Regions from separate parts of the Thermogemmatispora onikobensis genome, predicted to be linked through region 2. Evidence: riboswitches for the same ligand, from Rfam matches in the RefSeq annotation. Region 2 holds a riboswitch; each other region holds the start of a gene.

Region 1 (9,815 bases), on a different contig from region 2:
CCTGGCGCGCACCGATTGCCTCGCTCAACCTGTTGCTCACCTCCACCTGCTGGCGCAACGATCATAACGGCTTCTCCCATCAGGGGCCGGGCCTCATCGATACCCTGCTCTCGCGCCGGGGGAGCATCGCCCGCATCTACCTGCCGCCTGACGCCAACTGCCTGCTCTCGGTGGCTGACCACTGCCTGCGCAGCCGTGACTACATCAACCTGATCGTGGTCGACAAGCAGCCGCATCTGCAGTATCTCAGCATGGCTGAAGCCATTGAGCACTGCCGGCGTGGCCTCTCGATCTGGCCCTGGGCAGGCAACGAGGATGATAACGAACCGGATGTCGTGCTTGCCTGCGCCGGAGACGTCATGACAATGGAGACCGTGGCCGCCGCCTGGTGGCTCCGCCGCCAGCTCCCGCAGCTCAAAGTACGTGTCGTCAATGTCGTCGATCTGATGACACTCTATCCTCCCGAGCTGCACCCGCACGGCCTCGACCATGCAACCTTCGTCGCCCACTTTACTGAGGCGAAGCCTGTCATCTTCGCCTTTCACGGCTATCAGCGCGCTGTCCATCAGCTCGTACACGGGCGCCCCAATCCGGCCCGCTTCCACGTCCGCGGCTACAACGAGCAGGGAACCACGACCACACCCTTTGATATGGTCGTCCTCAACGAAGTCAGCCGCTACCATCTCTGCCTGCTAGCGATGGAGCACACGCCACGCCTGCGCCATCTCACAGCGCCACTCGTGCGCGAATGCGAGGAGCGGCTGCGTGAACATCATCGCTATATCCGTGAGCACCTGGAGGATATGCCTGAAATACGCGACTGGACCTGGACAGATTAAACTCTAAACGGGAGCGACTCAAGGAAGCGATGTTATCTTGCTTCTCTTGCTTCTCTTGAGCCGCTCCCATGGAGTTTCAAGCGCGGCAGGACGACAACAGGATCTGCCTCCGATTGGGACCGCAGCGGCTCAGATGTAACCCCTCAGCGGACCAGCTGCTCCGCCGCCTGTGGATGCGGGCTACCGTCCCGTTGCTGTCGACGCAGCACATGCTCAACAAGATTCATCGGGCAGAATGGCCCACACATTGAGCAGGCCCGCGTCTTGGAAGCGCGCTCAGCGAAGATGCGCCGTGCCTCTTCAGGATAGAGCGCCAATTGAAATTGGGTATCCCAGTCGAGACGATAGCGAGCCTCCGACATCTGACGGTTGCGAGCCAGGGCCTGGGGATGGCCACGAGCTACATCAGCGGCGTGGGCGGCGATCTTAAAAGCTACCACTCCCTCATAGACCTGGCGCGGATTAGGCAGACCCAGATGCTCAGCCGGCGTCAGATAGCAGAGCATATCGGCCCCATGCATGCCTGCCAGCGCCCCACCGATCGCTCCGGCGATATGGTCGAAGCCGGCAGCGGTATCAACGGGCAACATGCCCAGAATGTAGAAAGGAGCACCACGACAGAGCTTCTTCTGCAGCTGGACATTGGCCTGCACTTCGCTGAGGGGCACATGGCCCGGACCTTCAACCATCACCTGTACGCCTGCGCGCCGCGCTCGTTCGACTAACTCTCCCAGGATAATCAACTCGCCCACCTGGGCGCCGTCAAGATCATCGGCAAGCGATCCAGGCCGAAGGCCATCTCCCAGGCTCAACGTCATATCATACTGGCGAGCGATCTCCAGCAGCCAATCGAAATGCTCGTAGAGCGGATTCTCGGCTCCGTTCTCCAGCATCCAGGCCGCCAGCAGGCCCCCGCCGCGCGAAACAATCCCTGTCACGCGCTCCGCCTGCCGGTAATGCTCCAGATTCTGACGCGTCACCCCACAGTGCACAGTAATAAAATCGACGCCAGCCTTGCCATGCTGTTCAATCGTCTCAAACAGCTCATCGGCGCTCATCTTGAGAAAAGAACCCTTCTCGCGCACCGCCCGAAACTCGGCTTCGTAGATCGGAACGGTGCCCAGGGGAACAATACAGGACCCCAACAGCGTCTGACGAATGGCGGGAATGTCGCCACCGGTCGAGAGATCCATGACGGCATCGGCGCCAGCCTGCTGGGCCAGTGCGAGCTTTTGGCACTCCTCTGCTAGATTGACATAGTCGTAGGAGGTACCAAGGTTGGCGTTGACTTTTACCAGGAGGCCCTGGCCGATAGCGGTAAAGTGAGAGAGGGTGCGATGATTGGGGTTGGCTGGAATAACTGCCAGGCCGGCAGCGACCTTCTCGCGGATTGCTTCAACGGGGAGACCTTCGGCTTGGGCCACATAGGCCATTGCCTCGGTAATCTGGCCCTGACGGGCCTGCTCAAGCTGAGTTGGCACTGTTCCACCTCCGGTCATTGTCTGGGACTGACCTGAAGGGGAACCGGCAGCGGGTTGGGCGGCCAGACGGACCCTTCCCTCCGCCGGTATTACCCGGGTCAGGTTCGAGGGGTCGGCCCCGCTGACAGGGGCCCTCTCAGCCCGGTTGCCCGAGCTCCCCCAGGTCCAATGAGAAGCGCTCAGTCGTCTACTGAAAGAATCATACCATATGCATCCTGTTGGTGAGCCACGCTTGATGGCCGGCAGCGCCCTTCTCTGGCTGCTAAAGGCGACAGATGAGCCAATACGATCAGCCTGGGGAAGAGGGTAAGCATCTATCTATCAACCGTGCGGATAATGCCCTTCGCCTGACACTACCCAGGAGCAGGAGGGGAGAGAGCAAAGAGGAAGGGAGCCGCCGGAGCTAGAGAGCTGCCGGGCTCCGACCGCTCCTCAAGCAGGAATAGCTCAAGCTGCTAGCCAGCCTCCGTCAACGGGCAGGATGGCCCCATTAATATAGCTTGCTTCTTTGGAAGCGAGGAAAGCAATAGCTGCGGCGATCTCGTCGGGCGAGGCTACCCGTGAGGGAGCGCTGGCGCGGATGAAGGTCCCAACGCGCTCCAGACCAGACTGACTCGGGACGCCCGACCCCATACCGATAGCTGTCGCCACCGCTCCCGGACAAACGGCGTTGCAGCGAATGCCACGCTCGCCATAGTGGAAAGCAATGCTGCGAGTCAGGCCGATCAGACCATGCTTGGAGACCGTGTACGGGGTGCCGGCGGCGCCGCCGCGCAGGCCAGCCTCGGAGGCCGTATTGACAATCGTGCCGCTACCCTGCTCTAGAAAAATCGGAATGGCCCGGCGGCAAGCCAGGAAGGGACCGTAGAGGTTCACTGCGAGCACGCGCTCCCACAACTCTAAGGGAACCTCAGCGGCGGGCGTCATCAGATCCATGATACCCGCATTATTGCACAGGATATCGAGCCGCCCGTAGGTCGAAGTAGCAGTCGTCAGCATGGCCTCAACGCCACTCTCCGAGGCCACATCGGCGGGGCAGGCGCAGAGCTTTGCCCCCTGCCCTTGCAATTCCGCTACCAGTGCCTGCAACGGCTCCTCGACAATATCGACGGCGACCACCGCCGCTCCTTCGCTAGTCAGGCGCTGCACCAGTGCGCGACCGATGCCTGACGCGGCTCCTGTCACCACGGCGACCTGTTGCTCGAAGCGCATCATCTCTTGCTTACTCCTTCTCTGCTAGGCTGGAGACATCAGAAATTGGGAACTGGAAGAGAAACGCTGAGCCATCCTTGCTCGTTGCCAGATCCAGGCGGCGCTTGACGGCCAGGGCTGCGGCGTCAGTGCACGTGTGGGCTGGTTGTCAACGCCGCTTGTTCGCATTATAATGTCACTAACTGACAAAAGTCAATGAAAGACAAAGGGGAATGAGCGACACGGCCATCTCACAACAGGACCAGGCCGTCCGGTCTGGCCTACGCGAGCGCAAGAAGCGTCTTCTTCAGGAAGCCATTGAACAAGCCGCGCTCAAGCTCTTCCTACAGCGCGGTTACGAGCAGACCTCCATTCAGGATATTGCTGAAGCAGTCATGATCTCGCCGCGTACCTTCTTCCGCTACTTTCCATCCAAGGAAGAAGTCTTACTGGGGCCAACGCGGGCTGTCATGCGGGCCGGGCTAGAGCATCTGCGTACTCTGCCGCTGCCGAGGGTCCAGTCTGAGAACGAGGCAGTGCGCACCGCGCTGAGAGCTGTCTTGCTCTACATTGCCCAGCTCTACCAGCACCAGCGCCGCAGTTTCCTGCTGCGCTATCAGATTGCCCGCCAGGTTCCATCGGTGGCCGCCTTTTACCTCTATGCCCTCTTAGAGGCTGAGATGGCCTTTTATGACCTTCTTCAGGAGCGCGCGGGGGAAGCATATGAGTGTGGCAGGCTTCGCTTGTTAGTGGCCACCCATGTGGCTGCCCTGCGAGTTGCGCTGGAACGATGGCTTGATGAGGGGGCGGAGGGTGACCTCCAGGCTCTTGTCACAAGCTATCTTGAGGCGCTGCACTAAACACGTTGAGTTCTGACCTCCCTGCCCCACATGCTGGTAGCGGGTGCCTTGGGTAGAAGAGAGAGGGGGTGGTGGCTAGCTCGGGGGGAATGACCAGGCTGTCGGTGGGAGAAGCCTGGAGTGGTCAGCCAACGGAAAAAAGGAGCTGCCGTATGTGAACAGCCTCAGCAGGCCCTTTCACATACGGCAGCTCAAGAAGGGTGCCGAAGGTGGGATTCGAACCCACACGCCCGTGGTAAGGCACAACGCCCTGAACGTTGCGTGTCTACCAGTTTCACCACTTCGGCCTGTACGCCGCATGCGGTCCGTTGCCCACCTGCCTGAGCGGTGGGGCTTTCGGTTCCGTGAGGCTATATTACTCCAACTTGGGTTTTCTGTCAAGGGGTTTCCAGGCAAATTTCCCGATTGAGTGCCTTATCCCGGCCCTCTTCTCTGGCCTGCGGGCAAGCATGCTATAATGAGACAAAAGCGGCCAACTGTCGGGTTGCCTGAGAGGCGGCCTGATTCCTGCCAGCTGCCAGCCCAACAGAAGGGAGCAGACGAAGCGAGCTGTCTCAAGGGGGCCGGGCTGGAAGACAAGACAGGTCCTGGAGAAAGAGCGAGACAACTGCCTATGGGAGCAGAATCGCGGCCAATCCGGGCCGCCATCGATATCGGCAGCAACACGATACACCTCGTAGTTGCTCGTTGCTGGCCTGATTACCTGGACATTCTTGCCGATGAGCTTGACCTTACCCGTCTTGGAGAAAGCGTCAACGTCAGCGGGGCGATCTCCGAAGAGAAGGCAGAACTAGCCTTCGCGGTCATTGCGCAGTACGTGACCCTGGCGCGGCGTCTGGGGGCGGAGACCATCCTTCTGATCGCCACAGAGGCCATTCGCCGGGCCAGCAATCGGGCGGCCTTCCTCGGACGGATTGAGCAGCAAGTCGGGCTTCCCGTAGCCCTTATCAGTGGTGAAGCCGAGGCTGTGCTAACTTTCTATGGGGCCACCTATGAACTCTATCACGCAGGGCGGGCCCCTCTTGACCTCGGGGTCGTTGATCTCGGCGGAGGAAGTACCGAGCTGGTCACTGCCCACGACGGGCGCATCACCTGGCGTCTCTCCCTGCCCATTGGCTCCGGCTGGTTGCTCGATCGCTATCTATCATCTGATCCGCCGACTCGTCAAGAACGGGCCACCGCGCGCACCTTTCTGCAAGATTCCCTGCGCGATCTGGTCATCCCCTTCTACCCGCCTGTGCTGGTTGCCACCGGTGGCAGCGCCAATTCTCTTTGGTTACTGGCTGAGCGCGCCTTTGGCCTGCCAGCTAACCAGCGCTCCCTCAGCGCCGAAGATCTGGCTCAATGCGAGGGATTACTGGCGGCCCTCTCGGCGAGCGAGATCGCCGAGCGCTATGGGCAGCCCTATAAGCGGGCCCGTATTCTCCCTGCTGGCACCCTGATCCTGCGAGCTTTGCTGGCGCGCCTGGGGCTGGATCAGCTACTGATTAGTCCCCACGGCATTCGCGAGGGAGCATTGCTAGCCTACGAGCGCTATGGTCCAGCCTGGCTCTACCGGGTTGAGGATCAAGGAGCCGTCGGCGGCCAGGATCGGAAGAGCCACGAGCAGCGTCAGACAGCCGAAGAGGCTGCCCACGACGATTTCCTTGCCTATGGCCGTCGCCTGCTTACTGAGCGCCTGGAGAAGATGCTCTCCTGGCGCCGTCTCCTCCTCAAGGAAGCAGATGAGGAAGCCGTCCATAAGATGCGCGTGGCTTCGCGGCGTCTACGGGCCGCTCTTGACGCCTATCGTGGCTATCTAGAACCAGTGGCCTTCAAGAAGCTCTATCGCCGCCTCAAAAAAACCGCTGCCCTCCTTGGCGCCGTACGAGACAGCGACGTCCTGCTCCTGAACCTGCACGCACTGCTGACAGAAGCTGAGGCCGAGGATCGTCCTGCCCTCCTTTGGCTGCTGGCCGTGCTGGAAGAGCAGCGCGGTCAGCAGGTCGCTGCCCTGGAGGAGCATCTACGCGAGCTAGACGGCGAAGCGCTACGCGCGCAGCTGCTGGCCTGCTTTGCAGGAGAGGAGTGCTAAGAATGGCCAAAGCCCAGCCTGTCAAAGGTCTTGATCCCTGCGCACCCGCTGCCCACAATGCCCGTCTGATCGCCCTGCAGCGTCTGGAGGAACTCTATGGCTGGAGCCAGGCGGCGGACGATCCGCACGACACGCGGCGCCAGCATCACCTGCGCATTGCCGTCAAGCGGCTCCGCTACACCCTGGAACTGTTCCAGGAAGTCTTACCGGAAGAATGTCAGGCGGTGCTGGCAGAGCTGGAGCAGTTGCAGGAAGAGCTGGGGAGGCTCCACGATCACGATGTTCTTATTGCCTTACTCAAAGGAGTATTGACCAGGGCTGAGGGAGACGCCATTGACGAGACTGCTCAACTTATATCTTTGCCGCCGGCTCTGGGGGAGCCGCCGCTCGCCATTCAGGGGAGTCTGTGCCACCTCCTGCCGCGTCTTCTGGAAGAGCGTGAGAGACATTTCCTTGCTTTTCGCCAACATTGGCAGGAGCTTGAAGCTCGGCACTTCCGACAAGAGCTGCAAGTCCTCTTACGGAGCTAGCGTCGCCCACTTGCCTTCGCAATTTAGTGCCTCTCTGTACAGCAGTCTTCGTCAATCTGGTGTACAATAAGAACAGGTAAAGGGAAAGTAAACGCCAGGTTAAAACTATGCTACAAAGCATGGTCGCTTGAAGAGCGTGGCGTATAAAGGTGGGTATACCGCATGCATTCCATAGAAGATCAATTAGAGTGGTGGCAACTCCCTCAGCCCACACCCGAAGAGTTGCAGCTCAGCGGGGGATTGCAAGTCGAAGACTGGCCCCATGCCCGTCATGTGGCGCGTCTCTCCTTGCAGCTCTTTGTAGCCACAGAACCGTTGCATGGACTTGATGACAAAGCGCAGCGCCTGCTAGAGCGGGCAGCCCTCTTACACAACACAGGGATGCTCGTTGAAGAGCGGCGTCATCACAAGCACTCCTTCCGTCTCATCAAGGAGACCCCACTCCCTGACTTTAGCGATGAGGAGCGGCACGAAATTGCCTGCATTGCGCGCTACCATCGGCGAGCCTTGCCGAGTCTGGCGCACGAAGAATATGCGGTCATGAGTCGCCCAGCGCGCAAGCGCGTCTCCATGCTTGCAGCTCTCTTACGCATTGCCGATGCCCTCGACTACAATCACGATGCTCGTGTGTTGCGTCTGGCCAGTGTGTCCGAGGAGTGCACCCGGGAGCGCTGGACGATTCAACTCTGGACGCGCCCCCTGGCTGATCTTGACGAAGAGCTTGACCAGGCTCACGAGAAAGCCGATCTGTTCGAGAAAGTCTTCAAGCGAAAGCTGCGTTTTCATATTGCAGCGGCGGAGTGAAGGGAGGGCCGAAATGGATAACCTTGTCGGCCCGCCGTTGCTCCTGCTCCGCCGTTTCTCGCTTCACTCCGCTGCTCCTCGCCATTGATCTGTCTGTCTGCCCGCCTTTTTAGGTACTCAAGCGAGTTGGTGCAGCACAATAGCGGCTCCGCAGGTGAAGTCTGGATGAATCCAGAGGACTGGCTGGGGCTGCTCCCGGAGCAGATAGGTGACGCCGTGCTGGTCAAGGTAGCGCCGGGCCGCTTGCAGATCAGTGACCTCCAGCGTCATCCGACAGAGGTTCTCACCCACTGTCTGGAGAAAAGGCGCCACACTCCCTGGCTCTGGCCACAACTGGCCCAGGCCAGGGAGCGAGTCAGCGGGTGTATTGTTGGCCAGCGGCAGAGGAGACGCCAGCTCGAAGCTCTGGAAACCATTGCCCAACGGGAAAGCCACCAGGAAGGCTTCCCAGTGCTCGGCCTCGCCTGTATAGGGAGGAGAGGCTTCCAGCCCGTAAATCTGGCTGAAGCGTCGCCGGCCCTCGTCCAGATCGGCCACGGCGATCGCCACGCTGGAGACGCGCACTGCTCCCAAAGGATGGGGGGGTGGTTGGCGCCAGCCAGCAAGGCGGAAACGGCGCTCCTCCCCACTGCTGTCGTGCTGGATGAGAAAAGGATAGTGCTGGGCCAGGTCGGGGCGCTCAATATCGGCGCGCAGCCAGGAGCGAGAGCGGCCATCGGCGGCCCGTAGCTCTCCGCGATTCGGACCCAACACGGGTACCCCGCGCGCCCGCATCCGCTGGCAATCCGTTTCAATCGCATCAGAAGCCAGAGCAAAGTTCCAGTAGCCCTCTCCCTTGGCGAGACGTTCCAACATACTGGGCTGAGCCTCATCCGGCGCCACGACTGTAATCAACTCCAGGTAGGTGTCGCCGATCACAATAATACGATTGGCCGTCCCGGCGGCGGGATGGCGCCCACCGCCAGAGACGCTCAAGCCCAGCTGCTCAGAGAAGAGAGCACTGGCCCTCTCCAGATCCTTGACCCCAAGAATCACATGGTCGATACCGGTGAGCATAACCGTTCTCCACCTCTTACCCGTTCAGGACAGACCTGAAGAGTCGCTGGTTCTTTTCACCCGTTCTCACTGGCCTGCTTAAGCCTGCAGCGTGCCGTTCTGCCGTTCGATCTGTTTTCGCTCTTCCGAGTCGGAAACCTCGAACCAGACAGCTACGCTAGAGGACTCTCAGCGAGTTAACCGCGAGTCGAAGTCAGCTCGCGCTCGCGAGCGCGGCGCCCGCCTGGAGCGGTCGCGCCTGCACCGCCGAAGCGTGCTCGTAGCCAGCTCAGACCAAGCTCGCCCTTCTCCCAGATCACCAGCAGCATACTGGCGTTAAAGATTGACGAGTAGGTACCGCTGAAGATACCGAGCAGCAGCGTTCCCGTGAAAGGCCGAATTGAGACACCGCCGAAGAGCGTGAGGGCGGCCAGCGTGAAAAGCACCGTCAGCGAAGTGTTCAGCGAACGGGCCATCGTCTGGATCAGACTGGCATTCACCACCTCCTCGAAGGTTTCGACGGTGCGCCGCTGCATATTCTCGCGGATGCGGTCAAAGACCACGATCGTATCGTGAACAGAGAAGCCGATCACCGTCAGCAGGGCGGTGATGAAGAGTGCGTCAATCTGGAACCCGACGGCCCAGCCCAGGATCGAGGAGACTCCCAGCACCACCAGCACGTCGTGTACCAGCGCGAGCACCGCACAGACACCATAGCGCCAGGGGCGTGGCACCTTGCGGAAGGCGAACCAGATATAGAGCAGGATCAGGATCGAGGCAGCGGCAACTGCCAGAATAGCATTGCGCTGAGTATCTGCCGCCACCGAACCCTGAACAGTGGCCGTCTGGAGCAACTGGACATAGGTCTTGCCCTGATTGATAAAGGCGCTTTCGATCCCGGCCTGCAGATTCGCATCCAGGGGGGTCACCGTCAGAATATTGATCGTCTGGGTCGTGGTCCCCTGGCGGATGTCCATGACCTTGACTGGAATATTGGCCGG
Region 2 (9,815 bases):
TTGTGGCTGACGCCTTGCCCAGGCCAGAGTGCCTGCTCGCGTGGCACCACGGTACTGGGTCAGGCTCGCACGCTCGGCTAGCGCCCGGCAGGGGTAGTCTTATTCTAACACGTCCGTCACTGCCGGAGTGAGTGTCTGGCAAAAGCTGCCTGGTAGAGGTGGGGGCGCACGGACCCGGTCCAGGCCGGCCTGCTCTGCTTCCGAGGGTGCTCTGCCTCTCTGCTCTGGAACGCACTCACTTCACAGCGGTCGCGCTTATGGGCTATAATAGCGGTGCAGGGGCTGGCGAGCGAGCGGTCAAACCGGCGTGCGGCGCGGCTCCTGCAGTTTCCTGATCTGAGGAAGCGTCAAACACAGCATTTTCTGTTCTGTACTGTCATTCTATCTAATGGCGCTGCTAGGGGAGCCGTTCCAGGCTGAGAGGGCGACCATCGACAGATGGTTTGCCGACCCTGAAAACCTGATCTGGGTAATACCAGCGGAGGGAAGCGGCGAGCGCATTCGCCCTCGGCGCTCGCAAGAGGTGCACCGGTCCTGAGCGAGCCAGCCCAGCGAGGGGGATGCGTATGAGCAGCAATCTCTGCCTCATCGCCACACACCAGAAGCCCATGCATGAGCGCCCGCCGATTGTCGATACAGGTGCAAAAGCTACCACGGTGCCTGCTGCGCGGTGCTGCAGCTAGGTTGGTGGCGCGTGGCGGCCTCTTCCCCCGCTGCATAGACTGCTCGCTGCCAACTCCGAACTGAGCCGGAGGGCAAGGCGCGAGCCATTGCAATGAGGCTCGTTCTGCTCTACTTTGCGCTTCATACCTTTGCTTTGGGTTCCTCTCCTGAGAGTGGCTGTTTCGGTCCCCTTTCAGCGCGCCACTCTGTTCTGCGCGGCTACCAGGCGCGCAGACTTAGCCTTGTTAGTGACCGATCGTGGAGCAACAGCAATGCCTTCGCCCAAATTGCAGCTGACGGGAGTCACGCACTGCTACCGCGCCGGGAGACAGAGCGTAGAGGCACTGGCTGGCATCGATCTGACGGTGAACGTGGGCGAGTTTGTGACCATTGTTGGCCCCAGCGGCTGCGGCAAAAGTACCCTGTTTAATATCATTGCCGGAGTCGAGGAACCGACCGGCGGCACCATTATGCTTGACGGCGCAGTGAATGGCGAGCGCGCCGGCAAGACGGGCTACATGCCGCAGCAGCCGCTGCTCTTGCCCTGGCGAACCGTCGAAGAGAATGTCATGTTGGGCCTGGACATTCGCCGGGTCCCGCGCCAGCTGGCGCGGGAACAGGCCCGCGAGCTGCTCAAGCGCTTTGGTCTGAGCGAGTTCGCCAATCACTACCCGGCCTCGCTCTCCGGCGGAATGAGCCAGCGCGTGGCTCTACTGCGCACCGTGCTTTTTCATCCCTCTTTTCTCCTGTTAGACGAGCCTTTTGGCGCTCTCGATGCCCTGACGCGCCTCTCTTTACAGATGTGGCTGCAGGAACTCTGGCAGAGTCTCCAGGCCAGCATTCTCTTTATTACCCATGATGTTCGGGAGGCCATCCTGCTCTCGGACCGCATCTACATCTTCAGTGCTCGCCCGGCCCGTGTGCTGCGCGTCGTCGAGGTGGAGCTGCCGCGCCCGCGGCGCCCAGAGCAGCTAGCCACGCCCGCGGCGGCCAGTCTCGAACAAGAATTGATCAGCTTGCTGCTAAAGGAGCAGACGGCATGAACGGCAGTGCCTCCACTACTCTGCGCAGGCTGGCCAGCTATGGACCGGCCATTATGCTCGCCACGCTGCTCCTCGTACTCTGGGAGAGCTATGTGCGCCTTGCCCGGGTGAGTCCGTTCATTCTGCCAGCTCCCACGGCTATGCTGCAGGCGCTAGTGACCAATTGGGACCTCCTCTACGAGCACACCTTACAGACGCTGGTCGAGACCCTGATCGGCCTGGCTATCTCGGTAGTCCTGGGTCTGCTTATTGCCGTGCTGCTCGACCTCTCTCCCTGGGTACGGCGCGCGCTTTACCCGCTGCTACTGACCTCGCAGACCATCCCAATGGTGGCGCTGGCGCCGTTGCTGCTGGTCTGGTTCGGCTACGGCCTGCTGCCCAAGGTCTTGCTGGTGATTCTCTACTGCTTTTTTCCTATTGCCGTGGCCTGTGCCGATGGGCTGCTGAGCGTCGAGCCGGAGCTGATCAAGGTCCTGCGGAGCATGCACGCCTCGCGCTGGCAGATCCTCTGGTTGGTGCGTCTGCCAGGGGCCTTACCGGCCTTCTTCTCCGGCTTGCGCATTGCCGTCACCTACAGCGTTACGGGGGCCATTGTCGGCGAGTACGTCGGTGCCGAGAAGGGCCTGGGCCTCTATATGGAGACCTCGGCCAACTCCTTTGCGATGGCCAATGTGTTGGCGGCGGTCCTGATTACTGTCGTCTTGACCATCCTGCTCTTTGGCCTGGTGGCCCTCTGTGAGCGTCTGGCCCTTCCCTGGTATTTTACCCAGGCACGCACGCAGCGCTGAAACGCCGCGCTTTAGCCTTTGCTTGACTTGAAAGGATGCCTCGCCTATGAGCAACAGAACGCGCTTGACAGTAAGCATTGTGATCCCGCTGCTGGTCATTGTGGTGGTCGTGGGGGCTTTCCTCTGGCAGCAGCATGGAGCCGGCTCTGGAACCAGCACCAGCCCCACCGGTACCGGCACAGCCCGGCCCCTGACGACGGTCAAGCTGGCCCTCGACTGGACGCCTAATACCAATCACACGGGTATTTATGTGGCCCTGGCCCAGGGATGGTATGCCCAGGAAGGGATCAGGTTGGAGATTCTGCCGTATTCTTCGAATGTCTCGCCCGACGTGCTGGTCAGTACTGGCAAGGCCGATGTGGGCATTAGCTCGACCGAGGGCGTGGTCACCGATGCAGCCCTCGGCCAGCCGGTGGTCTCGATCGCTGCTATTATCCAGCATAATACTTCAGCGCTGGTGACGCTGGCCAAGTCCGGCCTGAAGCGTCCGCGCGATCTCGATGGCAAGGTCTATGCAGCTTTCGGCGCGCCTTACGAGACGGCGGTGGTGAGCGCCATTATCAAGCACGACGGTGGCAAAGGGGTGTTTCGCAGTGTGACACTGGATGTCGATAGTATGCAGGCGCTGGAGACGGGGCGTGTCGACTTTGTCTGGGTCTTTGAAGGTTGGGAAGTCATCCAGGCTCAGCGCCAGGGGGTGCAGCTGAATGTCTTCCCGGTGACCAGCTATGGCATTGCCGATTACTATACCCCCACCTTGATTACGGGGCCAGGCCAGATCAAGGAGGAGCCGGATGTACTGCGTCGCTTCATGGCGGCGACGGCGCGAGGCTATGAGTATGCGCGCCAGCATCCGCGTGAGGCGGCGCAGATGCTGCTCAATATGGCTCCCAAGGGCACCTTTCCTGATCCCGGCCTGGTCTACGCCAGCCAGGAGTTCTTGAGTCCGCGCTACGCTGACCCAGCTCGCCAGTGGGGCTGGCAGGACTCCGCCCCCTGGCATGGGTATCCTCAGTTCATCCTGGATACGGGCCAGATTAAGAATAGTGCCGGTCAGGTCGTGCGCTCGCTCAATTTCGACTCGCTCTATACGAATGCCTTCCTGCCTCAGTCTCAGTAATTGAGCGCCTGGCGCTACTGGCCTGGCCCGAGCAGGATAGGTGGCGGCCAACGGAAGAGCATGCCCGGTCGACTCCTCCGTTGGCCGTTGGGCTTTTGGGCGGAGGCTGGACGGGAGTGCTGCTCTCCTCAACCAGCCAGACAGAGCGGCTGAGCAGGCAAGGCAGGCGGAGGCCGATACCTCGGCGCACTCTCTTCGTTTCATCAAATAGATGGATATCCTGCCATGCTGGATCTATCTGCTCGATAAGCTGCTCTAGCCTTGGTGCGAAGAACCACCGTTATGCAAACATCCGACCGCTACACCTTTTGCCCGACATGTGGGGCCGCCAACAGTTTGGAAACCCAGGTCTGCCAGTACTGTCAAGCCTCTCTCTCGCCTGCTGCTGATCCTGCAGCTACTGCCGACCCTTCGTCGACCCAGGGAGCGCCGATCATTATCAAGATCGAGTCTGATGTGGAAGCGCAACCGGTAGACAGCCGTTCGCTCGTGCCGCTCTGGCCCGGGATGGTTTTGCGCGAGCGCTATCACATTCTGCGTATCTTGGGACGTGGTGGCTCTGGGGCGGTCTATGAGGCCAGCGACCTGCACGAAGGTGAGCGCCGTGTGGCTATCAAAGAGATCGTGGCCTTCCACCTAGAGCCACGAGTGGCTGCTGAGACGATCGCCTCCTTCTACAGCGAGGCCTCGCTGCTGGCGACCTTGCGCCATCCCAGCCTGCCGGAGGTCTACGAGTATTTTACCGAGCAGGATTGCTGCTATCTGGTCATGGAATTCATCCAGGGTGAGACGCTGGAGGAGCGTCTGCAGCGCAGTCAGGGTGGTCGCCTTCCTCTCGATGAGGCCCTGGAGATTGCCGTTCAGCTCTGCACGGTCCTTGAATACTTGCATTCGCGCCCGGTGCCTATTATTTTCCGCGACCTGAAGCCGGCCAATATCATGCTCGATAGTGTCGCCGGACGGGTCTGCCTGATTGACTTTGGCATTGCGCGCCGTTTCAAGCCAGGCCAGAGCCGCGATACGCTCGCCCTGGGTTCACCTGGCTATGCGGCCCCTGAGCAGTATGGCAGGGCGCAGAGCACGCCCCAGGCCGATATCTACGGGCTGGGGGCCACGCTCCACCAGATGCTCACAGGCGTTGATCCCTCAGAGGCCCCTTTGCACTTTGTCCCACTGCGCTCCTTTGATCCGGCCCTCCCTCCTGAGCTCGATGAGCTGGTGGCGCATATGGTAGAGATTTCCCCCCAGAAACGGCCAGCCAGCGCGGCAGAAGTGCGCCGCCAGCTTGAGTCGATCCGCCACCGTCTTCCACGCACCCGACGAGCCAGCAGCCGCGGGCAAAGCCAGCAACCATCTCCAGCCCCGGGAAAGCGCAGGCAGCCAGGGGCCCAGCCTTCATCTGCTGGACCGTCTGCCGCCGCTGCTCCTTCGGCCCCAGCGCTACCGCGTCGTCTGCTGCTCATTGCTGGACCTTTCGTTCTGGGGGCCGTGGTGGGCATCTTTGGAGCGCGCGAGCTGGACCTGCCCCTGATCCCGGCCTCGGCCAACCTCCAGACGCCGACCGTCTTCGCTCGCACGCCGGCAGCCAATCTGCTCTCACTCCCGCGTGTGAGCGTGAGCCTGGCCCTGAGCTACCGCGGCCATCAAGCCCCAGTTCGCGCCCTGGCCTTCTCCAGCGACGGGCAGTATCTGGCTTCTGGTGACCTGGCGCATGCGGTTCACATCTGGGAGCCGCTCTCTGGCGAGCTGCTGCTGCGCTATGATGATCATCGCGCGGCCATTACCTCCCTCGCCTGGCTCCCTGGCACCAGCGTGCTGGCTTCGAGCAGCGAGGATGGCACAGTCCAGGTCTGGGATGTGGCTCAACAGCGGCGCCTGCTTGTGTATCGGGGCCATCGGGGAGCTGTGCGAGCGGTCAAGGGGAGCACAATAGGTTTGTTCGCCTCGGGAGGAGTCGACGGCAGCGTGCAGGTCTGGGATGCCAGCACTGGCGCGCGCAGCTTGCTGCTCCTGGACGAGAGCCGTGCTCCGATCAGCGCTCTGAGCTGGTCACCGGCGACTACCATCCTGGCCTCTGCCGATGAGCAAGGCAACGTGTTGCTGTGGGAGACCCGTAATGCGGCGCTGAGCGCGCGTCAGAGGGTACTCGACGCTGTGAGCGGGCAACCTGTGGCCCTGCTAGCACTGGCCTGGTCGCCCGATGGCTCGCAGCTGGCAGGTGCCGGAGCCGACGGCCAGGTTGTCTTGATCAGTCTACAGGGCAGCGCCTTTCTGGGCGGCCAGGTCGTCTCATCGTCCCCCTGCACCGCTCTGGCCTGGTCGCCAGATAGTCGCCTGCTGCTGGTTGGCAGCGGCAATCAGGCTACCATCTGGCTGGCCAGTACAACCGCTTACAGTCCACTCTACACCTATGAAGAGCAGGACGGGAGTGTGGCGGCAGTGGATTGGTCGCTGAATGGCGGGCTGCTCGCTTCCACGGGCGGGAAGAGCGTGCGTGTCTGGAGTGTGAGCAGCAGCAGCAGCAGCTAATCCACGCAGGAGCTGGAAATGACCGGGCGAGAGGACGAGCGAGCTGCTGCCGACAGTGGCCTGGAGCGGATCAGAGGAGGTCGCTGCGCGTGTGGATGATCAATAGCTGGCCGCTGACCAGGGAGATGCTGGCCTCCGGCTGGATCAGCTGATTGCTGACGCCACGGGGCCGGCCAAAGACGAGCCTCTCCCCGTGCAGCGGGTAGTACAGTCCCTGGGTAGAGACGCCCTGCGCATCGCCCGCCAGCGGCAGCAGCGAGACCAGGTCGCCGGTCTGACCACGGACCTGCGTGACGCCGGGACCGCGCAGCAGCCAGCAGATGGATGGCCCGTCGACGAGGCGCACCGTCACTTGATCATAAGCTGCCAGCAGCAGCACGTTAGCCAGGGCGTGGTCGCAGCGGGCCCCACCCCAGGCTCCCAGAATGGTCACAGCCGTTGCTCCCTGCTCAATGGCATATTGGAGCGCCAGCTCGCTATCGGTCTCGTTCTTCTCGACAGGCGTTTGCACAAAACGGCAGCCAGCGGCCTCAATTTGAGCCGCCAGGGCAGGCGCGAGCGAATCCAGGTCGCCCAGTACGACAGCTGGCAGCCGGCCCAGGCGAAGAGCGCTCTCGGCCCCACCATCTGCCGCCAGAACCAGGTCTGCCTGGCGCAGGACCTCCTCAACCAGAACGCTCGGGTGCAGCGTTCCACCGGCGAAGATTACCGCCTGCATCTCTGCATGTCGACTCCTTTCTGCCAATTGTTGTCGCCGCCCGTCCTGGTCCGTTCAGGACGGCGGGCGGACAGCTCTTGACTGGAGAGCATTGTACCATCTCGTCGACATAGCAAACGAGGGCCAGAAAGGGGCAGAGACGTGCAAAGCGGCGAATAATGACGTACAATGGCCCTGGTTGGCTGGAAGGCTTCTGGCTGTCCGCAGCTGCTTCTCCCTGGCTACCCCATCAGTGCAGTGAGTGAGCGACCTCTTGCTGTCAGCCTGCCAGCTTGCCAACAAGCCAATGTGTAGCTCTCTTGGAGCGTTGTCCGTTCTACAGGTGGAAGTCTTCACTTCGCCACGTGGGGGAAACAAGCGATGCTTTCCACGCAAGCGATACCGCAATCATGGGGGCGCTATCCGCGCGTCAAGCCAGCGCGCGTCATACCGATCTACTGGCGTGATCAACTGCCCGATCTGCGGACCCTGCCCGGCCCGCTGCTGGCCTACGGCTATGGCCGCAGCTATGGCGATAGCTGCCTCAACGAAAATGGAACAGTGCTGGCGGTCAGTCACCTGCGGCGTTTTCTGGCCTTTGATGAGGAACAGGGGCTGTTACGCTGCGAGGCCGGGGTCTCGCTGGCCGAGATTCTGGACCTGGTTGTGCCTCGGGGCTGGTTCCTCCCGGTCTCCCCAGGCACGAAATTTGTATCGGTGGGTGGCGCCATCGCCAACGATATTCACGGTAAGAACCATCACAAGGCGGGAACCTTCGGCTGCCACGTTACGCGCTTCGAGTTGCTGCGCTCGAATGGCGAGCGCCTGATCTGCTCGCCGACTGAGAATCGTGAGCTGTTTGAGGCGACCATTGGCGGCCTCGGCCTGACGGGCCTGATCCTCTGGGCCGAGTTTCGCCTGAAGCGCATTCACAATCCCTATATTGATATGGAGCGTATCCGCTACGATTCGCTCGAAGAGTTTATGGAGCTGTGTGCCGAATCCGACGAGCAGTATGAGTATACAGTGGCCTGGGTCGATTGCCTGGCGAGTGGCAGTAAGCTCGGACGGGGGATCTTCATGCGCGGCAATAATAATCAGTCGCCCGAATATGCTCACAAGCCATTGCCGCGTAAGCTACCGCTGGCTGTGCCCGTTGATCTACCGTCCTTTACCTTGAATACGCTGACACTGAAAGCCTTCAATACGCTCTATGATCACTCACAGCTGCAGAAGCGTGTCTTTAAAGTCGTCCCCTATGAACCCTTCTTTTATCCTCTCGACTCTATCCATGACTGGAACCGCATGTATGGACCGCGCGGCTTCTTCCAGTATCAGTGTGTCGTGCCTTACGATCAGGGCTACGATGTCATGAAGGAGATTCTGCAGCGCATCAGCCGTTCTGGTCAGGGTTCCTTCCTGGCGGTCCTGAAGAAGTTTGGAGACGTGCGCTCGCCTGGTCTGCTCTCCTTCCCGCGTCCGGGCCTGACCCTGGCTCTGGATTTTGCCAACCAGGGGCCGAAGACGCTGCGCCTCTTTGATGAGCTGGATGCCCTGGTACGCGAGAGCGGCGGGGCGCTGTACCCGGCCAAAGATGCGCGTATGCACGGCGAGGATTTCAAGCGCTTCTTCCCGCGCTGGGAGGAGTTTATGCGCTCGGTTGATCCAAAGTTCTCATCCAGTTTCTGGAGACGGATGGCCCTTGTTCCTTCGCGGGAGCAGTCTGCCACGGTAGAGGTTTGACTATGGTGTTGCAGAAAGTTGTGATTGTTGGAGCGACCTCGGCCATCGCCTACGAGGCGGCGAAGTGCATGGCGGCCCGGGGCGCCGAGTTGTTTCTGGTTGGGCGCAACCCGGCAAAACTGGAGACGGTAGCCGCCGATCTGCAGGTGCGTGGGGCTCAGCGGGTCGAAACCTTCGTTCTGGATGTTAACGATGTGGCGCGCCATCAGGAGATGTTCGACGCCGCCGTGGCGGCCTTCGGCTGGCTGGATGGCCTGCTCATTGCCCACGGTACGCTTGGCGATCAGCGCAAGTGCGAGCTGAGCGTTGAGGAGACGCTGCGCGAGTTCCAGACCAATGCCCTCAGCGTGATCGCCCTGCTAACGCTGGTCGCGAATTATTTTGAGCAGCGCGGGCGCGGCTGCATTGCGGTGCTCTCTTCGGTGGCAGGCGATCGCGGGCGCCCCAGCAACTATGTCTATGGCGCTGCCAAGGGGGCGGTCTCGATCTTCTTGCAGGGCCTGCGCGCTCGCCTGGCCAGGCACGGCGTGGCCGTTGTGACCATTAAGCCGGGACTGGTCGATACGCCGATGACGGCTCACTTGCGCAAGGGGCTGCTCTTCTCTAGCGCGCGCCGCGTTGGGCGCGGCGTCTACCGCGCCATGCAGCAGGGCCGTCCGGTGGCCTATTTGCCCGGCTACTGGCGCCTGGTGATGCTGATCATTCGCCTGATTCCGGAGCGGGTCTTTCAGCGCCTCTCGCTCTAGCCTGCTTCCAGCTCAAGACAGAGGTAGGTAGTTGACCTGGCCATTGGGGCCGATCTCCAAAAAGTAGAGGGGACGCCCCGGGAAGGCGCGGCGCAGGCGCGCGAACTCCTCCGGCTCGCTGGCCCGGGCATAAATGATGTCTCCCTGCTGTAAGAGGGGAGCGTTGAGGGGAAAGAGGACGAAGTCGTAGAGTGCCAGGTCGCTGGTGACGACAATGGCGTGATGTACTGGGGGCTGGTAGATGGCCTGCAGATCGATCTGCGTTCCGGCTGGCAGCCCGCTGTAGTTGTGATAGAGGCCGATCTGTCGCGGAGTATAGTACACGAGGTTGCAGGCCAGCAGAGCAGTGAAGAGCAGGGCCGTCAGCAGGCTGCATTGTCCAGGCAGACCGACCACGAATGGCCCAACGGTGGGCTTTTGCCTCGTCGTCGTCGGCTCGGATGCAGCTCTCTCCTGCTGGGATTGAGCGGCCCGGCTGGCTGAACG
Region 3 (9,815 bases), on a different contig from region 2:
TATCGTCGTTGACCGTCCTCCGAGGACGGCCTGTCTGGGCAGAGATCTCGCGCGCTGACTGGCCCGAGAAATGTAACATCACTGCCGTCTGCTCATAGCGGGGCAAAGCCTCAAGACTGAGAGCGAGCAGACGCGCCTGATCACGCCGCTCTACCAGTGCCTCCGGCTGCTGTTCAGCGTCATCGGCCAGATCATCGATCTCGGAGCGCAACTCACCGTCGGTTGTTGCGTAATATTGGATCTGACCCGTACGCCGGCGCTTCTGCTCCTCTGCCCGATATTGAGCCAGGACGCGCCGTGCGATCTTAAAGAGCCAGGCGCGAGGATGGTAAAGGGGCAGGGCACGCTGACGTAAACTCTGGTAGGCGCGGGCGTAGGTCTCGTCCACGCAATCGTCGATCGCTGAGGAGTCGTGCAGCTGCCGCCGGAAAAAGCGCTCCAGGGCGGGGCGCAGGCTGACTAGCTCCGTTTCAATCCCTTGAGAAAGATCGTCCTGCTCCATTGGGTACCGAACTCCTCATCTACGACTTGACAGACCTCAAAGAATGGAGGAACGTAAGAAAACAGTAGAACGCCCCCTACAACCACTTCAGGAAGAAGCTCCCGTCCGCGCTCGTTACCACGCATCCCTGTCATGGCGGTCTCGCTGGCTCCTCCACACTCTGGCGCAGATAGCAAGCGAGCAGAGCCAGTCAGCGGCGCCCGCAGGCCAGTCCTCTGCCGATCCGGGACCCGCTGAGTGATCTGTTCAGGAGCGTTATCAACAATCTTGTACATTATTCGCTCCTTGTTTGAAAAGTTATGATCCCTCTATTAAGCCCTTGCCACCCCTGAGCGGCGTGATACAGACATCAGCCAAGATGTCTGATACGCCTCTACTCTCTCGTGTGCTTCGCTGATGCCGAACTGGCGAGGAGCGCCGCCGGCATAGCCCAGATGGGTGGGGAGATAGGGAGGGGTCTCTGTGGGAAGGGCAATAGCGCTGGCTGGTACGTGAGCAAGCCAGGCTGGCGTGGGGGCCTCAGCCTTGCGCTCGCGCTGAGCTGGGCTGGCGGCGACGGGCGTCCTCCAGCACCTCGTGTAGGCGCTGAGCGAAGCTCAGCGAAGTATTCACCAGATAGATGCGCTCGGCGGTGAAGTAAAAGCCACCTGAACCGTGCGGAGGGGCAGACCCTAGCCGCTGCAGGGCGTGCGCGTACTGACTGAGACGCTGTTTGGGAAGCGGGTTTTCAATATCGACGAGGAAGATGGCCGCGAAGGGGCGGAGCAGGCGTGCTCGTGCCACAAAGCGCACGAAGTGGTCCTCCTCGATCGCTTTGCTCCGCGACTTGCATTCGATCAGCACGGGACCCTCATCGGGAAAGGCCAGGACATCCAGATCGCCCGGGATGGCTGGGGAGGCCAGGCTCACGCCGTGACGCACCGGCACGAGGCGCTCGTAGTGTCCCACACAGTAGAGTCGCAGCCACTCGGCGACCAGCCACTCTAGTGTATGGCCCAGATCGTAAAGGCGCTCCAAGGCAGGACCCGCTTTGACAGCGGCCCCCTCTCGGAGCAGCAGCTCCTGGTCGATGAGCATCTGCAGAAGGCGATCATTGGGCAGCTCACCAGGACTGGCTGCGAGGAGATCGCCATAGAGACAAGGAAGCCGCTCCAGCAGCCGGCGCAAGGCGTGACGAGCAGAGGTAGCCAGCAAGCAGCGGTACAGGGCGCGCTCACTGTACTGGCTGCCATTGGGACAACGCAGCCAGGGCTGCCGAAGCACCAGGGGATCAGTATAGGGCCGGCGTACCTGCTGCAATTGCCAGCCGCGCCTGACCAGCTCCTGGTCAAAGCTGTCTCCCAGGATGAAGGCTTCCCGGTCTTCGTAGGGTACCGGAACCGGAGTGCTGGCCATTGGACTGCTCCCTCCATCTATCACGTGCCACCAGGTGACACTTCCTTCAGTAAGGAGATGCCTACCCAGATCCCACCCCATGCGGGTAGTTTCGCAAGCGCTCCTTCATGAGGATAGTCTCCTGACTGGCGTACCAGTCAGGCAGCGGGCTGGTCTGATCCTCTCTGATGCGGTTCAGCTCCTGGCGCGTGGCGGGAAGATGCCGACGAGCAGAAAGATGCCGAAGATCAATGCAAGCAGGCTACCAGTGAGGCCGACAACAACGGCTCGTCCCCCGGCGGCGAACCAGAGCACGAGCGGGAGCACAATGGCGACGAGGATCAGGACGAGGCCAGCAGCCAGGCGTCCGGTGAATGCCTGTTTCACGAAAGCCTCCCTTCAAGAACATGCGCGAGACATCCTGCTGCGCGTCAGGCGTATCAGCGAGTGATCGCGCGAGCACAGCCCGTCGAACGTGAGAAGATCAGCAAACACAACTGTTTCTATGATAGCAGAAAGCGTGAGAGCAGAGCAATGTGAGCGACAGCTCACCACCTGCCCCTCGCCAGAGGAAGAAAGATCGACCAGGAGCCTGGTGCGCTGCGCTGGGCGTCCCAGGGAGCAAGCCAGCGCTGTCCTGGCTACCGCTGCAAGGCCCTGGCCCTGAACGGAGTGGGGGCCAGAGCGATCGCGGCGGCCAGTGCGCAGGACAGCGCTATCGGGCGAGCCAGATGAGGAGAGGGGCCTTGAGCGGATCGGTTCGGTGCCCTTTCTCTCTTCCTCTCTACTTACCATCGCAGGGAGGGAGAGAGGAAGGCTTGCCTGACCTCAAGACGCTGTGGAAGAGAGGCCAGGCCGCCGACGGCCTGCTGCCAGCCTCGGGCAAAGGCAGCCTGAGCTAGGTAGTGGTGCAATTGACGCCATTCAGTCTGAACCCTGTGGGCGGGGTATTGCTGCCGTTCCAGGTCCCGTTAAAGCCGGGCGAGGCGCCGAGCGTGGTGCCTGCCGGGATTGTGGCATTGTATGAGAGATTGGTCACCGTGACTGTACTGCCGCTCTGACTGAAGGAGCCGTTCCAGCCCTGAGTGATCGTCTGCCCGTTGGGGAAGGTGAATTGAAGCTGCCAGCCGTTGATCGGGGTCGGCCCCGTATTGGTAATCTGGATCAGGGCACTGAAGCCCCCAGGCCACTGCGAGTTGACCACATAATGGATCGCGCAGCTGGTGCCCGCTCCCGGAGTTGGGGAAGGCGTTGGCGTTGGAGTGGGGGCCGCGGTCGCTGTTGGTGTTGCGGTAGGTGAAGGAGTAGGCGAGGGTCCCGCCGTTGGAGAAGGTGCGGGCGTAGGCGTCGCTGAGGAGCTGCCAGCGATCACGTAGGTCACCAGCTGGCGGGCGGCAATCGTGGCACTGAAACTATTATTCTGCACGGTCAACGGCGCCTGAGCCTCTGTATTATGGCTGGCGTCGGTCACATAGGGCACGGCGCTTGCGTTGGTGGGCAGGGTGAGGCCCTGCAGCGAAAGCGTCACCGGTACCGCGCTATAGGAGGTATTGAGGGCCACGATGGCCAGCGTCCCATTGGCGTTGAGGAAAGCCGTCACCTCCAGTGTAGTATCGCTGCTGGTGGCGCCGATGCGCGTCGCTCCGGGGCGCACAAAGCGACTATAGTTGGCGAAGCTCCAGAGGCGCTTGGCTGGCGTCACGGTACCATTGACCACATTGATCAGATAGCCATTGTCGCTGGCATTGAAGTTGACGCCCCACCAATAGAAGAAGGCGTTCAGGTTGGCGGCGGTCAGACCGGTGTAGATCTGCTGGGCCCAGTAGAAGCCGGAGCCATCGCCGCCGTCGTCCCAGCTATAGTCTGCCGCATCGAACTTGGCCCATTCCGTTTGCCAGACATGGCGGCTGCCCAATCCTGTGATCGGCGTTGTGGGAGGCGCGGTATAGCCGTGGCTGGAGAAGAGGTCGAGGTAGCTATTGGCCGTTGGATTGGCGAGGATGCCGTTGGCGTAGCTTTGGGCGCTGTCCCAGCCCTCGCCGTCGCAGCAGACGACCTGTGGCGTTACTCCCGCCGCGCGCAGCGTTGGCCCCAGGATGGCCACAAAGTCGGCGGTCTGGGTCGGATTCATGACCATGCTCGAATAGTAGGTCGAGAGATTTGGCTCGTTGAAGGCGCCGATCTGGGTGAGGCGGATGCCATCGCTGAGGTAGTCGCGGTAGTACTGCAGCAAGTAGTTGGCGTAAGCCTGGCGCCAGTCGCCGCTACTGCAGCTCGCGCCCGGTGAGCCGCAGAGGGCGCCGCCGTTGGTCTCATTGCCGTTGGTCTTCATGAAGCCGGGGGCGCTCCAGGCGTCGCCGTAGAACTGCGTGACGCCGTAGCTCTGGGCCTGCTTAGAGAGCCAGACCTGGCCCCAGCTATCGTGGTCCCAGACGTAGGTCGGCGTGGCGTTTGGACTCCCGGGGCTATTGGGTTCGATAGTGTGGGCCTGGTCCGAGGGCAGCAAGTTGCGCAGGATCGAGAAGCCGGCTCCGCTGCTGGTGCTGAAGAGCAGATCCAGAATTTGACGTTGGGTGCTGCTGGGTGACTGCTCCAGCTCCTGAGCGGGGCCAAAGGCCCCGGAGAAGCCGAAGCCATCGATCGTCTGATAGCGCGTCGCCCCATTCACGGTAATGGCACTGGCGGCGTAGGCTGTGTGTGTCGAGAGAGAGCGCGCGGCGCTGACGGCGAGGCTCGTCAGCAGTAGGACGCTTACGAGGAGCCTGCCGGCTCTCCTTGCCGGCTGGTTGCTAGACATCGCTTTTCCTCCTTGAACAGCCAAAGCAACGACTGCCTGTGTGGTCCGCTCTCTCGCGGGCCACGTTGAGTGAGGTGGCCTCGTTTCTCCTGGAGGGAGGAACGGGCACCACACTCACTTTCCTGTGTTCCCTGCTTGAAAATTTTCAGTCTCATTTCCCCTGCTGAAAATTTTCAGCAAACTATGGGCTATCTTGGATGTGAGTGACTACTTAAGATGAAAGACACTCAATGAGAGATATAGCTTTCCGTGCTCAACGCTGTCAAGGGAGCAGCTAGACAGGAAGAGAGCACTTAGCCGACAGGGCATAGGCAGTGAGGTAGGGTACGCCAGGCGGGCAGCGGGTGCATGCTAGGAGAGTTGGGCCATTTGTTCCGCGAAATCCGATGAAAGTTGACTTTTCACGTAGATCGGCTACACTTCTAGCTGTAGCAGGGAAGCCGCAAGCAGGGCAGGGAAAGCCCATTGCTCCCTGAGCCGCCTGCCAGTGGCCTTCTCTTCTTCCTGCCTGGCTTCCTTCCTCTCTCTCTCTCTCTTCCTGAGGCTAGACCAGGCGGCGGCGTCCCCAGATCAGGACATGCAGCTGCGGCAGGACGCGCACATTGTATTGATCCCAGAAGGGGTCGCGCACGCGCTCGGCCAGCCAGGCCAATGCGGTGGGGTAATCGGGCAAGGCGGCATTGCCCTCCGGTTGCAGAATAATGGGCAGATGACGCTCCTTGAAGAGCGGATGAGCTTCCAGCAAGGCGCGCAGGGCCTGCTCGTCGTAGTCGTCGCGCACCACAAATTTCCACTGCTGCTGTTCTGGGAGCAGGCTATGTAAAAACTGCTCGATGACAGGATGGCGCAGGTAGTTGGCCCCGCTGCCGGCGCTGGGCAGCTTGGGCGAGAGGCTCCACAGGTCGATCAGCGGCACGGCCAGAGCAGGGAAAATGGTGGCGTTCGTCTCGACGGTCAGGTGGTGGCCCTGGGTTTTCAGCAGGGTAACGAGCTGGAGCAGCTCCTTCTGGAGCGTTGGCTCGCCGCCGGTGAGGACCACATGGCGGGCGCCGAGGGCGTTCACCCGCTCGGCGACGGTCTCGGGAGGGAGCGTTTCCCAGCTCCCGCCTTCGCGCACGCTCCACGAGTACTTAGTATCGCACCACGAGCAGCGCAGGTTGCAGGCGAAGAAGCGCACAAACGTTGTCGGCACGCCCATCAGGCTGCCCTCGCCCTGGATCGAGCGATAAATCTCCATCACCAACATCGTCAGAAACCCGTCTCTTCTCTTGATTGACCTCGTCTCTATCTTGCTAGCTCTCGGCTTGTCTTGCTGGCCGGCTCCCTGAGTGCTTCCCATTCCCGGCGCTCGACGTTCTCGGGAGAGGGAGGAGAGAGGAGCCGCCCGCGGTGGCTGAGGGTCCTTCTGGCTAGATTTTCTCTGGTCTGTCAAGCGTGCCTGGAACGGGGGGACGGGACCTTCGATTCCCGAAAGCCCGTCCCAGCGGCCTCCATCTCTCCCCAACGCTAACCCTTGTAGCTCTGGCTGGATAGATTGCGGAATAGGAGCCGTTAGCTGGCGGCTGCCATCTCTGCAGCGCTGGCGGCGGGCCGCTGGCGCAGGCGGGGCAGGTTCAGCAGGAGGTAGAGGAGGCCGCTGACGACGGCCCCGATGATGCCGCTCAGGTCCATGCCGCCTAACAGGTGGGCTAATGGCCCCTGCCACGGCTGACTCAGCCAGGGTAAGGTCGCCGAGCCGATGAAGGGGATGGTAATGGCGAAGCCCACTAGCCAGGAGAGAACGGCTCGCCAGGCCACGCCGCCGCGATACCAGTAGCGTCCGGCCCGCCCGCGCGTCAGCTCTGCAGCGGCATAGCGTCCCCGGCGCAGCACGAAGAAGTCGATGAGGAGCACGGCGGCCCAGGCCGGCACCCACAGGTAGGTCAGGAGCAGGAAGTCGATGTAGACGTTGAGGAAGCGGTTGACCAGCTCGCTGTAGGTCTGGGCCTCGCTGAAGCTGAAGCGGGAGAAAAAGCCGATCCAGCCGACGCCCACCGCTCCGACGAGGCCGCAGAGGAAGGCCGACCACCAGCGCCGGAGCGGGATGTCCATCGCCAGGGCCACCAGGCCGGCGGTGTAGACGTCGAAGTAGTTGGCCCAGATTTCGCCCAGAACCACGAAGAGCAGGAAGGGGACCAGCAGCCAGGGAGGCGCGGCGCCGGTGATGACGCTCAGCAGATCAGGATTGGCCGGGTTGATGGTGGCCAGGGCGACGCCAAGGATGCCCAACAGGGCCGTTGGCAGGCCGATCCCCAGCCCTGCCCACCAGGCGATGCTGCCGGCGCGCGTGCGCGTGGGCAGGTAGCGCGAGTAGTCGGAGGCGAAGGGAATCCAGGAAGCAATGAGGGCGTAGATGAAGCCGCCACCGGTGACAATGGCGGCCAGCCGCGCCGGCCCGTGAACTGTGGTCGGCAGGCTCCAGTTGATGCGCGGGAAGAGGACAATGAAGAGCAGGAGGCAGAAGGCCATGAAGACGATGGCGCCGTACTTTTCGAAGACGTGGACGGTCTGATGTCCGTAGACGGCGACGATGACGGAGGCGATGAGGACGAGGGCGATGGCGATGAGGGCGGTCTGCGGCGTTCTGGGGAGGCCGACCAGACTGGCGAGCTGCACCAGGGCCCAGCCGCCGATGACGCAGTCGACGGCGAACCAGCCGACGGCCATCAGCCAGGTCAGGAAGGCACCAAGATAGGCGCCGCGGTGCCCAAAGACGGCGCGCGCGAAGACCATTTGCGGAGTACCGGTGCGGGCGCCGGTGGCGCTGGTCAGACCGTGCAGGGCGGCGGCCAGGGCGCAGCCGATGACGATGGCAATGGCGCTGTCAAGCAGGCCAAGCTGTCCCTGGCTCAGACCCAGCACGAGCGGGGCCCCGATGGCCAGGGCCCCGGTCAGGAGCGATAGGTAATTGGCCATTGCTCCAGTCCAGACAAGTGCCAGCTCGCGCGCGCTGCCATGCCGATCAGCTTCGGGAATCGGCTCCATGCCGTGGCGCTCGACTTTGAGGAAATCATCTGCTTCTACTCCCCGTACTTGCAGGATGCCGCTGCCTGATTCCTGTGGCTCCATTGCTGGCTCCATAATTGGCTTGCTCCTTTCTTTGACAGCTTGCGCTCTGTGGGGTGCGTCAAGCCGCTGGCTGGACTAACTACAGCCTGGATGGTTCACCAAGGGGCAGGCACTGGAGTGGCAGAGGTACCGGTCTGTCCCAAGGGCGACAGAGGGGCTGCGGCTGCTCTGTTTGCGTTGGTGGGGGAGCTGGCTGATCGATCGGGCGTTGATGCCAAGGAACGAGGGTGCTGGCTCGTGCCTGTCTCTCCGCCAGCACCTCGGGATCGTTAGGCTGCTCGCTTTGGGGGCTGCCCCAGCCTGCGGGGCAGGCAATAGGATCAAGCACGCTCCCTGCGCTGGCATTACCCAGATCAGGTTCTGGCGGTCGGTGACGGTACGGCCTGCTCGCAACGCGGCGCAGTGCAACCCACGGCGACAGGTCTGGTCACCCTCTCAGCCCGGCTCTCCCGAGCTCCCGTGACTGCCTGTTTCTCCTTTATCTGCAACGGTGTTGCCTGCTACCTGTATAGCAGATCGTGGCAGCCATGTCAAGCAAGCAAGAGTCGCGTCTCTTGGCACTCTCTGGCAAAGCGGGACCCGGCTGGCTGGCTCGCCCGCGGCCTGTGGCAGATGCTATACTGACTGCAGATGATGGACAATCTGGCATGGCAGTACGCCGGTGGCTGCGGTCGGTCGGCTCAGGCTACCGCGCCTGCGAGCGCCAAGGAGGCATGAGGTCGTGACCCACGTGAAGATCACCATGATGGGCGCCGGGAGCGCCGTCTTTGCCCGTCAACTGATGACCGATGTGCTGTTCTGCGAGGGGCTGGATGAGGGGACCTTTGCCCTGGTTGATGTGGATGCGCGGCGGCTGGAGCTGGCCCACCGTATCGCCGAGAAGCTGATCGAGCGCAGCGGCAAGCGCTGGCGTGTCGAAGCCTCGACGGAGCGGCGCAAGGTGATGGCAGGCAGCGATTTCTTGATCAATACGATCGAGGTGGCCGGGCTAGACTATGTGCGCCAGGACTACGAGATTCCTTTGAAATATGGGATCGATCAGTGTATCGGCGATACGATTGGTCCTGGAGGGATCTTCAAGGCGCTGCGTACGGGACCGGCCTGGCTGGCGATCCTGCGCGATGCCGAGGAGCTGTGTCCGCGAGCCTGGGTGCTGAACTATACGAATCCGATGTCGGCACTGACGCTGGCGGCTCTGCGGGGGACGCGCCTGCGCACGGTGGGGCTGTGCCATAGTGTGCAGTGGACCTCGCGCCAGTTGGCGCATTATCTGGAGGTGCCTTACGAAGAGCTGGAATGGCGCTGCGCTGGGATCAACCATCTGGCCTGGTTTACTGAGCTGCGCTGGCGGGGCGAGGATCTGTATCCGCGTCTGCGCGAGCGCGCGCGGCGCCCCGAGGTCTACGAGCTGGACCCGGTGCGCTTTGAGACGATGCTCCATTTTGGGGCCTTTGTGACGGAGAGCAGCGGGCATTTTTCGGAGTATGTGCCGTACTTCCGTAAGCGCCCGGAGCTGATCGCGCGCTATTGTCGGGCCGGCTATCTGGGCGAGTCGGGCTTTTATGCCCGTAACTGGCCGACCTGGCGCCGCGAGGGCGAGCATGCCATTGAGGAGATGCTGACGGGCGAGCGTGATATTCCCTGGGAGCGCAGCCTTGAGTATGGTTCCCAGATCATCGAGGCCATCGTGACGGGCAGGCCAACGGTGATTTATGGCAATGTGCGCAACGTGGGACTGATTGAGAATCTGCCGGATGGCTGTGTCGAGGTGGCCTGTCTGGTGGATCGCAATGGGGTGCAGCCTATTCATTTCGGACGGCTGCCGGAGCAGTTGGCGGCCCTGGATCGGGCCCATATGGCGGTACACGAGTTGCTCTGTGAGGCGCTGCTGACGGGGCGGCGGGAGCCGGCGCGCTATGCTTTGTTCCTTGATCCGTTGAGTGCGGCGGTCTGTTCGCTGGAGGAGCTGAGCCAGCTCTTTGATGAGTTGTGGGAGGCTGAGCGGGCCGCTTTGACGGCCTTTACCTAGGTGAA

Evidence for each region. Region 2 has a riboswitch for thiamine pyrophosphate ahead of BGC09_RS04850 (ABC transporter ATP-binding protein). Riboswitches for the same ligand answer to the same signal wherever they lie in the genome.
Region 1: linked by a shared signal. The riboswitch ahead of thiC (phosphomethylpyrimidine synthase ThiC) and the one ahead of BGC09_RS04850 (ABC transporter ATP-binding protein) in region 2 are both predicted to bind thiamine pyrophosphate.
Region 3: linked by a shared signal. The riboswitch ahead of BGC09_RS16155 (purine-cytosine permease family protein) and the one ahead of BGC09_RS04850 (ABC transporter ATP-binding protein) in region 2 are both predicted to bind thiamine pyrophosphate.

The regions. Positions count from the first base shown of each region.
Region 1 is NZ_BDGT01000008.1:79,988-89,802, reverse strand. It holds gene BGC09_RS05720 (phosphoketolase family protein) at 1-839, shown strand, start outside; gene thiC (phosphomethylpyrimidine synthase ThiC) at 983-2,320, opposite strand; TPP riboswitch at 2,378-2,491, opposite strand; gene BGC09_RS05710 (SDR family NAD(P)-dependent oxidoreductase) at 2,768-3,535, opposite strand; gene BGC09_RS05705 (TetR family transcriptional regulator) at 3,745-4,371, shown strand; tRNA gene BGC09_RS05700 (tRNA-Leu) at 4,573-4,658, opposite strand; gene BGC09_RS05695 (Ppx/GppA phosphatase family protein) at 4,985-6,445, shown strand; gene BGC09_RS23375 (CHAD domain-containing protein) at 6,448-6,975, shown strand; gene BGC09_RS05685 (HD domain-containing protein) at 7,138-7,779, shown strand; gene BGC09_RS05680 (VOC family protein) at 7,897-8,835, opposite strand; gene secF (protein translocase subunit SecF) at 9,012-9,815, opposite strand, start outside.
Region 2 is NZ_BDGT01000007.1:18,489-28,303, forward strand. It holds TPP riboswitch at 390-504, shown strand; gene BGC09_RS04850 (ABC transporter ATP-binding protein) at 936-1,706, shown strand; gene BGC09_RS04855 (ABC transporter permease) at 1,703-2,494, shown strand; gene BGC09_RS04860 (ABC transporter substrate-binding protein) at 2,541-3,614, shown strand; gene BGC09_RS04865 (WD40 repeat domain-containing serine/threonine protein kinase) at 3,897-6,143, shown strand; gene BGC09_RS04870 (thiamine diphosphokinase) at 6,214-6,861, opposite strand; gene BGC09_RS04875 (FAD-binding oxidoreductase) at 7,222-8,583, shown strand; gene BGC09_RS04880 (SDR family oxidoreductase) at 8,592-9,329, shown strand; gene BGC09_RS04885 (ArnT family glycosyltransferase) at 9,342-9,815, opposite strand, start outside.
Region 3 is NZ_BDGT01000039.1:1,233-11,047, reverse strand. It holds gene BGC09_RS16180 (RNA polymerase sigma factor) at 1-502, opposite strand, end outside; gene BGC09_RS22605 (hypothetical protein) at 460-777, opposite strand; gene BGC09_RS16175 (hypothetical protein) at 1,022-1,897, opposite strand; gene BGC09_RS16170 (hypothetical protein) at 2,072-2,263, opposite strand; gene BGC09_RS16165 (cellulose binding domain-containing protein) at 2,775-4,673, opposite strand; gene BGC09_RS16160 (7-carboxy-7-deazaguanine synthase QueE) at 5,218-5,919, opposite strand; gene BGC09_RS16155 (purine-cytosine permease family protein) at 6,225-7,793, opposite strand; TPP riboswitch at 8,095-8,252, opposite strand; gene melA (alpha-galactosidase) at 8,503-9,810, shown strand.